3 regions of the Salipaludibacillus agaradhaerens genome follow, and region 3 is predicted to be linked to each of the others. Evidence: riboswitches for the same ligand, from Rfam matches in the RefSeq annotation. Region 3 holds a riboswitch; each other region holds the start of a gene.
What was found. Region 3 has a riboswitch for S-adenosylmethionine ahead of BK581_RS16695 (PLP-dependent aspartate aminotransferase family protein). Riboswitches for the same ligand answer to the same signal wherever they lie in the genome.
Positions count from the first base shown of each region.

Region 1: it holds a riboswitch for S-adenosylmethionine, as region 3 does, so the genes downstream of both, metK (methionine adenosyltransferase) here and BK581_RS16695 (PLP-dependent aspartate aminotransferase family protein) in region 3, are expected to answer to the same signal.
Region 2: it holds a riboswitch for S-adenosylmethionine, as region 3 does, so the genes downstream of both, sfnG (dimethylsulfone monooxygenase SfnG) here and BK581_RS16695 (PLP-dependent aspartate aminotransferase family protein) in region 3, are expected to answer to the same signal.

Region 1 is NZ_KV917378.1:3,903,122-3,907,505, reverse strand. It holds gene BK581_RS17925 (gamma carbonic anhydrase) at 51-587, shown strand; gene metK (methionine adenosyltransferase) at 745-1,959, opposite strand; SAM riboswitch class I at 2,222-2,344, opposite strand; gene pckA (phosphoenolpyruvate carboxykinase (ATP)) at 2,827-4,384, shown strand, end outside.
Region 2 is NZ_KV917378.1:1,463,922-1,468,305, reverse strand. It holds gene BK581_RS07130 (NRAMP family divalent metal transporter) at 1-342, shown strand, start outside; gene BK581_RS07125 (glycosyl hydrolase family 28-related protein) at 827-2,068, shown strand; SAM riboswitch class I at 2,260-2,366, shown strand; gene sfnG (dimethylsulfone monooxygenase SfnG) at 2,691-3,767, shown strand; gene BK581_RS07115 (dicarboxylate/amino acid:cation symporter) at 3,826-4,384, opposite strand, start outside.
Region 3 is NZ_KV917378.1:3,648,198-3,652,581, reverse strand. It holds gene BK581_RS16700 (aliphatic sulfonate ABC transporter substrate-binding protein) at 1-16, opposite strand, end outside; gene BK581_RS16695 (PLP-dependent aspartate aminotransferase family protein) at 68-1,852, opposite strand; SAM riboswitch class I at 1,971-2,090, opposite strand; SAM riboswitch class I at 2,334-2,463, opposite strand; gene BK581_RS16690 (DUF438 domain-containing protein) at 2,829-4,061, opposite strand; gene BK581_RS16685 (DUF1858 domain-containing protein) at 4,054-4,308, opposite strand.

The DNA of each region.
Region 1 (4,384 bases), 250 kb from region 3:
ATTTGCTAAACTATTGGTGAAAGTATAAGTATTTTTAAGGAGGCGAGTTGATGACTATTTACCCATATAACGGAAAAACCCCTCTTATCAGTGAAGAAGCTTTTATTGCAACAGGGGTTATTATTACTGGCGATGTCACTATTCATGAAAATACAAGCATATGGTTTAATACAGTCATACGTGGAGATGTAGCCCCAACAATCATTGAAAAGAACGTTAATGTCCAGGATAATAGTACTCTTCATCAAAGTCCTAACATCCCATTGCATTTGAAAGAAGGGGTTACAGTTGGCCATCAATGTACGTTACATAGTTGCCTCATTCATAGACACGCTTTGATAGGAATGGGGTCACTTATTCTTGATGGCGCAGAAATCGGTGAAGAAGCCTTTATTGGTGCAGGAAGTCTCGTCCCGCCAGGAAAAAAGATTCCACCAAGAACATTAGCACTCGGTCATCCGGCTAAAGTCATACGCGAATTGACAGATGACGACTTTAGAGAAATGAAACGGATCAGAGAAGACTACATGGCAAAAGCCGCTTATTATAAGCGTTTTGAAGAGAAGCAACGTAACACTAAAAAGTGACACAGTTAAATATGGGAAGATATACTCAATTAACTGAATTAAACTAAAAAAGCACGCTGATGACCGAGAAATACTTTATTCATGCCAACTATAAGTTGACGAGACTAAAGTCATTTCACATCATGCGTGCTCTTTAATTTAGATAGGTTAAAACGAATTAAGATTGCTTTGCTAGTGCAAAAGCCTCTTCTCTCATAAGATCCGCTTTATCTGTCGCCTCCCATGGAAGGGCAACATCTGTACGGCCAAAATGCCCATAGGCAGCAGTTTGTTTATATATTGGTCGACGTAAATCAAGCATCTTGATAATCCCTGCAGGACGCAAGTCAAAGTGATTTCGTACTACTTTAACGAGTACTTCCTCCGATACTTTTCCCGTGTCGAATGTTTCAATTGCAATCGACACTGGCTGAGCAACACCGATAGCATACGCTAATTGAACCTCACACCGTTCAGCTAAACCAGCTGCTACAATATTTTTTGCCACATAACGGGCAGCATAGGCGGCAGAACGGTCCACTTTAGTCGCATCTTTACCAGAGAAAGCCCCACCTCCATGGCGCGCATATCCGCCATACGTATCTACAATAATTTTTCTACCAGTTAAACCAGCATCCCCTTGAGGCCCACCAATCACGAAACGTCCAGTAGGATTAATAAAATATTTTGTGTTTTCATCTAAAAATACCTCTGGAACAACTGGTCGTATAACGTGTGTCGTTAAATCTGCTTTAATTTGTGCTAATTCTACTTCAGGATGATGTTGAGTAGAAATCACAATCGTATCAATTCTAACTGGCTGTTGATTTTCATCATATTCCACTGTTACTTGTACTTTTCCATCAGGACGTAAATAATCCAATGTGCCATCTTTGCGCACTTCTGCAAGACGACGAGAAAGTTTATGTGATAAGGAGATTGGCAGTGGCATAAGTTCAGGTGTTTGATTATCTGCGTAGCCAAACATTAACCCTTGATCTCCTGCACCGATTGCTTCAATTTCGTCATCAGTCATATGGCCTTCTCTCGCTTCAAGTGCTTGATCGACACCTTGTGCAATATCTGGAGATTGTTCATCAATAGACGTGAGTACAGCACATGTTTCATAATCAAATCCATATTTCGCCCGTACATATCCAATTTCCTTCAACGTTTCTCGAACAACTTTTGGGATATCCACATATGTTGAGGTTGAAATTTCTCCAGCTACAAGCACAAGTCCTGTGTTAACTGACGTTTCACATGCCACTCTTGCATTAGGATCGTTTTTCATAATTTCATCTAAAATAGAATCCGATATTTGATCACAAATCTTATCTGGATGCCCTTCTGTCACCGATTCTGATGTAAATAAACGTGTTTTTCCTGCCACTTTATGTACCTCCTCAATTTTTTCAACTCATTGCCGATGACGGTACTCGTTCTCCTGTAGAATGGTTTCTCTCCTCACTAGATTAGCTGGTGAGTTGTCGCACTTACAACAACATCGTAAGTGCTGTTTGGAAAGCTTCACTTTTAAAAGCGCATCGGCATAATATCCTACGCTTCCTGCCTTTAAATAGTCAGACTTTCATAGAAGTATAAAAAACCTTTCCCTGACTAGAGGAAAAGGTTTGAATCCATTCGCCTTTCACCTCTTATCGGTCAAGACACCGTATGATAGCGTATGCCTTGCAGGTTAGCACCGTTCACATTTTGCCTTAGTGATGGTTGCTGGGCTTCGTTGGGCCTGTCCCTCCGCCTACTCAGGATAAGAGTATCCGTTCTCAAGAAAGAATAACCGATTTTTTTTAAAGTGTCAACTTTCATCCTTTAACTTCTTCTCTCATAACACTGTGACAATATTATGACGCTTTTAAATTTCTTTCTCTTTTTAGGTAGACATTCGATTACACTAAACTTGTAGTCATATTCTTACTTTTAACCAATATCTGTTTATCAATTCTTCTAAAATCACCTTTTAAAAATCACTCGCTTTCATCTGTCTCCTTCACGCTTAACCTTAATTTGATTTCTCAATTCCGCAATAAAGTATAGCACATATAAACTTAATGTATTATACTTTATAATATATAAGTCATACTATATTATTTGAATAAGATTAAGACACGTTATTAACTAGTTGGCTTTTCGTGAAAGTTTACACACCTTCTTACATTAATGAACATTCACGTTCGTCTTGTCTTAAAGGTGCCCCTCACAGGAAAACGAAGTAAATTATTTTGAAAGGGTGGATACTATGAGTATGCTTCATTTTGAAACAAGATTGTGTCAGCTGATACAAGGAAACAATGTGAACAAGGACCTCCCTGTCCCCCATTTAATTGAAAAGATGTTAGCTAGAAAAGAAGGGCATCTAACTGCCACAGGGGCCTTTGTAGCCAAAACAGGGGAGTACACCGGTCGCTCTCCAATGGATAAGTTCATCGTTAAAGAGGCTTCCTCAGAAAGAGATATTCATTGGGGCTCTGTTAACAAACCCATTTCATCTGAAACTTTTGAACGTCTTTATGAAAGAGTTTTACATTATTTAGCTGATAAGGATGAACTATTTGTACGACAGGGCTTTGCCGGAGCCGACACTAACTATCAATATCCTATTCGGGTCGTAAATGAATTAGCATGGCATAATTTATTTGTAAGACAGTTATTTATTCGCCCAGAGCAAGAAAAAAAAGCCACACAATTGCCAGAATTCACGATTGTTAGCGCTCCAGGATTCAAAGCTGATCCAACACGTGATGGCACACGCTCAGAGGCATTTATCATCACCTCATTTGAAAAACGAACGATTCTCATAGGTGGAACAGCATACGCCGGAGAAATGAAAAAGGCGATTTTTTCTATTATGAATTACCTATTACCAAAACAGGGGGTCTTCTCTATGCATTGCTCAGCTAATGTTGGTAGTGAAGGAGATGTGGCGTTATTTTTTGGCCTCTCTGGCACAGGTAAAACGACTCTTTCAGCTGACCGACACCGGTCACTCATCGGTGACGATGAACATGCTTGGTCTCCGACAGGTATTTTTAATATTGAAGGTGGTTGCTATGCCAAATGTATTAATTTATGCAAGGAAAAAGAACCAGACATTTACAATGCAATTAAGTTCGGAGCCGTTTTAGAGAACGTTGTCATCGATGAACACACACGAGAGCCGGACTATGATGCTACAGACTTCACTGAGAATACGCGAGCTGCCTATCCCCTAACTTCCATTGATTCGTCAACCATACCTAGTATTAGCGGGCACCCTTCAACATTGATCTTTTTAACCGCTGATGCTTTTGGAGTCCTCCCTCCAATAAGTAAGTTATCAGTAGAACAAGCTATGTATCACTTTTTATCAGGTTACACTAGCAAGCTAGCAGGGACAGAACGGGGAATTAGTTCACCAACAGCCACTTTCTCAGCTTGCTTCGGTGCACCGTTTCTCCCGTTACATCCGAGCCACTACGCCAAAATGTTAGGGGAGAAAATGACGGAGCATAACACAGATGTGTTTCTCGTTAATACAGGATGGCAAGGGGGACCATATGGCACTGGTCACCGGATCAGTTTACATTATACTCGAGCAATGGTAAGAGCCGCCCTTCAAGGTGATTTACAATCAGCAGAAACGACTAAAGATCCAGTATTTGGGTTAAATATTCCGCTTCATTGCCCTGGCGTTCCTGATCATCTTTTACTCCCATGGCAAACATGGGCAGAACCCCTTGCCTATGAACAAAAAGCGAAAGAGCTAGCTTATAAATTCAAAGAGAATTTCAACCGGTTTAAAGACATATCCAGAGATG
Region 2 (4,384 bases), 2.2 Mb from region 3:
TCTGTCATTGGAGCAGCTTATACCTCAGTCACATTTTTAACTGTATTTCATTCCTCCATTAAAAAGTATCAAAACTATTGGACCATTGGGTTTATTGTGTTCTCTACCATTATATTTGCCTTAATCGGTCGTCCCGTTACGTTGTTAGTTTTAGCTGGTGCCTTTAACGGGTTAATTTTACCTTTAACGTTAGGGTGTATTTTATTAGCAGCCTATCGCTCAAAGATTGTTGGCGATTATCAACACCCTGTGTGGATGACTATATTTGGAGGGATTGTCCTTCTGTTAACGGCTTACTTAGGGATTCATACACTCTTCCAAATGCTGCCTCAGCTATTCTAATAAAGATATAAATGGAATGGGGTCTATTCTATTACTAATTCACAGTAGGTAAGTCTGGTCAAAATACGAGTTTTCTAAAATCCTACAGTAAAAACGCTATAAGGTAAGAAATAAATTTTAACAGGAAATCCGAACTGATTTGTTCGGATTTCTTTCATATGTGCCACTTTTTATCTCCGATTCCTCATTATTTAAGTAAAAGAAGAATTTTAGCTTGCAAAAGTCTATTTGGTGAAAATAATTAAAAGAGCTATGCGTTTATACATAGTTAAAATAATCGATTATTCTGTGCAATTAATTAGATAAAAATACCATTCTATTTATTTTTTTGATAATAATAACCTATTTAGTAAAATATTAAAATATGTATAATTAATTTAAAGTGTTATTTTGTCACATCCTCTCTTTTTGCAAAATAGTAGTTGTGATTCTATGCAATTCTTTTATGAAAACGTTTTCTTTTTTGTGTGTGAAGGGGGTGGGAATGAAACATACCATGTTTAAGCACGATCATTTAATGGAGGTGGGTACCTTGCTAAAAGGTCAAAAAGTGAATCATTTAGTCGTCACATTGTTGTTAGTCATACTTCTTATTCCGGTTAGTAGTATGGGCGTAGCTAAAGAAGTTCATGCCAATGAAGTAGTGAACGCAAGAGATTTTGGAGCGAGGCCAGGTGTTCAGCAAAGCCAAACGGATGCCATACATGCAGCGATGCGTTATTTCTATGATAGAGGTGTAGAGGGAACCGTCTATTTGCCGGCGGGCACATATTCAGTGGATAGCGCCTTACGCTTTCATCAAGGGGTTAATCTTGTGGGAGATGGTGTAGGACGAACAATCATTAAAAAAGTAGGCAGCCAAAATAATTATGTTGTAGGTAACCCTATTTTTCGTGGGGGGACGACTAATCTTAATGTGACAGTCTCTCACATCACCTTTGATGCAGATCGGACAAACCGTGCGTCTCAAGGTCTTGGACAAGTAGGTGGGATGAACATTGATGCGCTCGTATCCAATTTAACGTTGGAACACATAGAAGTAAGGGATGCCACTATTGGTTTGCTTGTTAGAAGGTTAAGAGATTCTGTTATTTCAGACAGCCTTATTGATCGGACGAGTGGGCATGGTATTGCCACAGGCAGTGAGGCACATGCAATAGGGGATTTTAGAAATGTTTTAATTACGAATAACAGAATTACAAATTCCACTGGTGGGAGCGGTATTAATTTATCCCGGGCAACTAACACAACGGTCACATATAATAACATTATTAATGCGCAACAACAAAGTGATTCTTACGGTGGTATTCGGATACCTAACGGTGGTACCAATAATGTTGTTCATAACAATGTGGTAGAAAATTATCCAAGAGGGCTATTTTTAACAACAGGTGCCACTTATAATGATATTTATGACAATACGATTATTAACTCTCGTATTCATGGGGCTCTCATAGAATCAAACAACAATATCTTTGGAGGCAATGTATTTATTCAAAACAATCCATCATTGAATCCAGAATCAGTTATTCGATTGTCTGGCGCTAATGGTAACTCTATCAGATATAACCGTATGGAGACACACAGAGGATTTAATAATATTGGCATTCGCTTAACGAACTCTTCAAATAATGCCGTCATTAACAATATAACAGATACGACAGGCACGCCTGTGAGTATTGAAGGAGGAAGCGGTAACACGAATAGCGGGAATACAAATCGTTAATAAATGTTACAGAGAAGACGTCTTACATTAAAAGGCGTCTTCCTCTTTGCATAGAAATGGTTACTTTACATATCTGTCTCTTCTCATTAGCTAAATTTTATTCTGAATTTTTGCATTAATGAGATTTTTTCTGTTGTGTTATTGTAGATTTATGTTACACTCATTAATAACTTGTTAAACTGAATAATTCACTCTTATCAAGAGAGGCGGAGGGACTGACCCTATGAGGCCTCGGCAACCAGTACATGTGTACACGGTGCCAATTTCAGAGGAATGTCTGACATTCCGAAGATGAGAAATGTGTTGAAGGCTATTATCCTGTTATCAACCTCTTTTCTCATCTAGTGAGAAAGGAGGTTTTTTATTAGCGTTTTTGGAGTGAGATAGACGATGTGCATAACTTATTAGTCAAATGAATTTGATGTCGTTTCATTCGTCATGCATGTTGTGGCGATCATTTCCATTATGGTTCGTAACAACTTGCTTAAAAACACAATAGTGAGGAAAAGGTGCGGCAACACTTTTTCCTCAAAACTAGACTAACTGTACAAACAGATAGGACGTGCCAGCTAATTATCATATCATAGGCAGTTCAGCCGTGAAAAATAAGGAGGACATTCGTATGACAAATTTGAAATTTGCGTATTGGGTACCAAATGTAAGTGGCGGCCTTGTAGTATCAAAGTTACCACAGAGAACGGGGTGGGACTTTGAGTCAAATAAAAGATACGTCCAAATAGCAGAAGAAGTAGGCTACGATTACGCCCTATTACAGACACGTTTCTTTGCAAGCTATGGCGCTGAGAATCAGCTAGAAGCCATTACATTAGCTTCTGCCTTAGCGAGTGTCACAGAGAAAATTAATTTGATCTCAGCGGTACATCCAGGGCTTTGGCATCCAGGTGTTTACGCTAAAATGATAGCGACGCTCGATAATATAAGTCAAGGCCGTGCTGCATTAAATGTTGTAAGTGGATGGTTTAAGCAGGAATTTATTGGTTATGGCGAACCGTGGCTGGAGCATGATGAGCGGTATCGGCGTTCAGAAGAATTCATTCAAGTATTGAAATCGATGTGGACACAAGAGGCCACCACATTTAAAGGCGATTTTTATCGAATCAATGAAGCACCATTATTGCCAAAGCCGGTTAATGGTCGCCCGCCAATCTTCCAAGGAGGAAACTCTAAAGCGGCTCGTCGTATGGCTGCCAAATATTCTGATTGGTACTTCATGAATGGTAATACACTTGAAGGGTTCAAAGAACAGATCGAAGACGTGAAAGCTTTAGCTAAAGCAGAAGGACGTGAAAATGAGATTAAGTTTGCAGCTAACGGTTTTGCAATTGTAAGAGATACTGAAGAAGAAGCGGTTCAGCAATTAAGGGATATCGTGTCCCACGCTGATACAGAGGCTGTAGAAGGATTTAAACAAGCGGTCGCAGAAGCGGGACAATCAACGAAAGAAAAGTCTGGCATGTGGGCTAATTCATCATTTAAAGATCTGGTTCAGTACAATGATGGATTCAAAACGGGATTAATTGGCACAGGAGAGCAGGTAGCAGAACGGATAATCGCATTGAAAGAAATTGGGATCGATCTTGTGTTAACAGGACATTTCCATTATGAAGAAGACTTACGAAGGTTTGGTGAGGAAGTCATCCCGCTCGTTAAAGAACAAGAGGCAGTATTAACAGTATAGCAATAAAAAATACCGTCCACCAGATGAGGTGGCGGTATTTTTATGAGGACAGTTCGTTTTAAGAAGAATGAAGGGATGTCTCTTCATCAAGCGGTTCGTTACGATCAATGATCACTGCCGCAGAGGCATCACCCATGACATTGACCGATGTCCGGAACATGTCAAGAATACGATCTATCCCCGCCACCAGAGCAATTCCTTCTAAAGGCAAGTTAATGTTAGTAAGGACTAATGTGAGCATGATTAAACCGGCTCCTGGCACACCAGCGGTTCCAATAGAAGCAAGTGTAGCGATTAATACAACGGATAACAGCTGCATGACTGTTAGTTCGATGCCGTAGAATTGAGCGATGAACAGAACAGCAACCCCTTGATAAATAGCCGTTCCATCCATATTAATGGTGGCACCTAATGGTAATACAAAACTGCTCGTGCCTTTTGAAACACCTAGATTTTCTGTCACATTCTTAATCGTGATTGGCAAGGTGCCTGCGCTACTAGCGGAGCTAAAGGCAAAAATAGAGGCAGGTGCGATCCCTTTAAAAAATGTGATCGGACTCATTTTTCCTAATGCTTTAACAGCGAGTGAGTACGTAACAGCCACATGAATGAGACAC
Region 3 (4,384 bases):
TACGTTTAATCGCCATTCGTCATCGCTCCGTTTCATTCTGTTATTGTCTTTGTTAAGAAATCCTACATTAAAGTTCACAAGCAAATGTTGAAATTGTTCCTCTAAGTCGTTGAGCTTCTTTATATGTGCAACGGTTATGAACGACTTCAAGACCAGCTTCTTTCGCTATGACAGCAGCCTTTTCAGAAATAACTCCTTCTTGCAGCCAAAATATTTTCGGTTGGACTTCAGCAGCTTCTTTTGCTATTTCTATAGCTGCTTCTGGACTTCTAAATACTTGAACAATATCAATGGGTCCATCCACTGACTTTAAGTCTGGATAAGCTTTTTCACCTAATATTTCTGTTTCTCGTGGATTAACTGGAATAATCTTATAGCCTAGTCGCTGCATTTTTCGTGCTAATCTGTGACTCGGACGGGATTCGTTACCACTCAGTCCTACCACAGCGATTGTTTTTAGCCTCGGTGTATCTGCATCTGTATTATTCGGACTTGATAGTGCCCAGCGGATGACACCTTCATCATTAATAACAGTTGAGTCCTCTTTAGTCCCTTCACCTGTAGCAAGCTTCAAGGCCTGATCCAAATCTTTTGCAAGGTCATCGGTATGCTCTAAGCCCACTGAAAGTCTCACTAAATCTGGTTTAACACCTGTCTTAATGAGTTCATCATCAGATAGCTGCTGATGCGTCGTTGATGCCGGGTGAATAATTAAACTTTTGGCATCCCCTACATTGGCTAGATGAGACCAAAGCGACACATTATCGATCAATGTCCGTCCAGCATCCCGTCCACCTTTAATTCCGAAATTCAACACGGCGCCATACCCATTTTTCAATAATTGAGTTGCCCGTTCATGGGAAGGATGGCTTTGAAGCCCAGGGTATGAGACCCACTCAACTGCCGGATGTTCCTCAAGGTATTGGGCTAACTTCAATGTATTCTCATTATGTCTCACGATCCGCAAATGCAATGTTTCAAGCCCTTGTATAAGTTGGAAGGCATTGAATGGACTTAGGCAAGATCCAAAGTCACGTAACAATTGAACACGAAGCTTCGTGCTGAAAGCGAGTGTTCCGAAATCTTTCGCATACACAATACCGTTATAACTTGGGTCTGGTTCGTTAAAACCTGGATATTTCTCTGATTGCCAGTTAAAACGCCCGCCGTCAACCACAACACCACCAATTGATGTTCCATGTCCTCCTATCCATTTTGTAGCAGAGTGGACGACAATGTCTGCGCCATGTTCAATCGGTTTACATACATAAGGTGTGGCAAATGTATTATCAATAATAAGTGGTATACCTGCTTCATGAGCAATATCTGCCACAGCTTCAATATCAAGCACATGTAAACTTGGATTACCAATTGTTTCTGCAAATACAGCTTTTGTTTTATCTGTAATAGCTTTTCTGAAATTTTCAGGATCTTCAGGGTCTACAAAAGTCACATTAATACCATATCTCGGCAACGTGACAGCAAATAAGTTGTACGTTCCACCGTAAAGATTTGTAGCTGCTACAATGTCATCTCCTGCATTTGCTACATTCAAAATGGATAGAGAGATAGCTGCCATTCCTGAGGAGGTAGCAACAGACGCAACACCTTCTTCTAATAGCGCCAGTCGTTTCTCAAGTACGTCTACAGTTGGATTACCAATACGGCTATAGATATTCCCCGGTTCATCAAGGGCGAACAAACTTTCCGCATGTTCTGTATCGTGAAACAAGTAGGATGTTGTCTGATAAATTGGTACCGCTCTCGATCCTGTTGTGGGATCTGGTGATTGACCACCGTGTAATAACACTGTTTCTGGATGATACGTTTGAAATTGAGAATTTTCACTCATGAGAGCCCCTCCTTTGATTAACGATCTTATTTGATTGTTGACTTTATGACATGTTTTGCAAAATAAAAAGTCCCTCTGCTTTAAAAGACAGAGAGACGAATGAATGACAACTTTCGCTCTCTTATCTTTCAAAGTGCTTCTACACTTTGTTGGAATTGGCACCTTGCGTATCACGTTTCCGTTCCACGTTGGTTGCCGGGTTTCATCGGGCCAGTCCCTCCACCTCTCTTGATAAGAGCTTAAATCGGTTATGAAATTTTAAAACTAAGTAAACCAATAAATTTAGTTAATTTTGATTAATTTGAATATTAACACGATTAAATCTATTCGTCAAATCTTTTTACAAAATTATTTTCTAGCATTCACCCTCAATCTATATTATCCATTGTTATATTCCCGTGCTGTTATCAAAAAACCTCCCTTACAAAATGTAAGGGAGGTTGACGTTAATGTTAGCAGAGTAAGCTGCATTCACATGTCGTCCTTATCTCCCAAAGCATTCAGTAATGAATTCTTTGCAGGAATTAGCACCTTGTGAAAAAAAGATCTTACTTCTTCTCACTGGTTGCTGGGTTTCGTCGGGCCAGTCCCTCCACCTCTCTTGATAAGCAAAACGATGAGTCGTCCAACATGAGTCGGACGCTATTTATAATATTGAAGAAAGTCTATCACAAGCGTTTGTAATCTGTCAATTTTATTTTCTACTCTACCGTCTATTAATTATATAAAGCTAAACTTCAATCGGTGGGAGTTTGCCTTCATCCCCACTGATTGTCAGTTTAACTTATCGGACCTTTAGGGGTAGTTTATCCCCCACCTAAACTTTTCGACCTTCTTAAGTTTTGAGGGGGTTTTACTGCCCCTTAAGTGTGGGGTAAAAATAACATAAATCGGTTATACACAATAGTCAATCAAGAAGTCCGTTTCACCAATACTGTCGCAAAAAATCGTTATCTGAGAACGGCCCATCTATTAGTTATGACATTAACCTTTTTTCCCCACTGATTTCTTGAATGGGTTTAATGTTTTGCGTAAATTCTACTGTCCCTTTATAGTTTCCTTCTTTGTCTCTCACTGCAAAGTACCGTATTAACACAAATTTATCTTTGAACGGTATCCAAAAGTCTTCAACATCTTTTTTACCAGACTTAAAATCATCAAGTAATGCATTAACAATATGAGCACTTTGAGGAGGATGGCAATTTTGTACCGACCTTCCGATAATTGATTTTGTCCGGTGAAAGATGCGTTCTTTCCCATGTGAAAAATACCGGACCACATCATGCTCATCAATAAACGTGATATCTACTGGTAAATGATTCATCATAAATTCAAGCTGTTGAACTGACATGATCCCCGTTTCAAGCTGAACGACCCCATCCTTCATAAACCCTTCTGATTGCAGATCTTCTCTAGCTGGTTGCCACGGGGCTGGAGGGGTAATAAACGTATAGCCAATCACGTCACCTTCACGCTCAATCTTTAACCATTCATCCTCTGTTAATTTTTCCAGTGCCATTGGTAACAGAATATTCTCTTCTTTAAAAATCATCTCTGATACTTCACTAATAATATAATCAATCGCCTCTAACAGTTCGTCCGCTTCCCAAGAATCCGTTTCTAACTTTAGCTTGGCTGCTTTAATCGCATCTCTTATCCTGTCGTCTACTCCCCACATGACTTTTGTCGGTCCAAAGATACCGTACTTCTCTAAATAAGGGAACAGTAAATTCTCTTTTCTACTATAATGGTTATCAATTCCCAATAAGCGATTTAAATCGTCTAATAGAAGGTTTGACGTCTTCTCAGAAGGGTCCTTTGCAAACTTATCACGATGTAATGTTAACGTGAAATTAACGAGCCGATCAATTTCCTTATTCTCTTGAATAAATGTGTGAACAGGATGACCAGGTTTATGACCTAGCTTTTCTTCCTGATGGATCTCTTCTATTGAGCCTTTGAACACAGCAGTATGCACCGAGCAAAGTCGTTGCACTTCCCCTACTGAAATCCCCTCTTCCTCCATTAACGCCTGTTCCATTTGTGAAATTTCACTCACGCTAATGCTATCGATGGCCTGCTCAAACTTTTGTCTCACTGCTTCAACAGGTTTTCCTTCGTGAAGTTCTTTTATAATTTCCTTTAATAACTGTTGTCTCTCTGTTTGCTCGCCACTTGTTTTTTCCCGATTATTGATCATTTCACTCATTTTCTTTCCCTCCCTTCTGTGAATGCCCAGTCACTCTATAACCATAGCTTTCTATCTTTTGCACAACATCATTTAAATCTACGCCTCTCGCTCTGCATCCTTTCGGGATCGTCATGACTCTACCAGCAGACTGTAGCATGCCTGGTTTCGTAATATTCACAAAGCCAATTTCTTTCATCACTTCTATAAATTCAGGGTCATGATTACAAAGTTCATAGACTGTTTTATTTAGCGATATTTCTTTCATTACTCTCTCCCCTTTGATTTATAAGTAAATGCCCTTTTATCATTTAATAAAGTCACTACCTGACTCAGTTATCAAT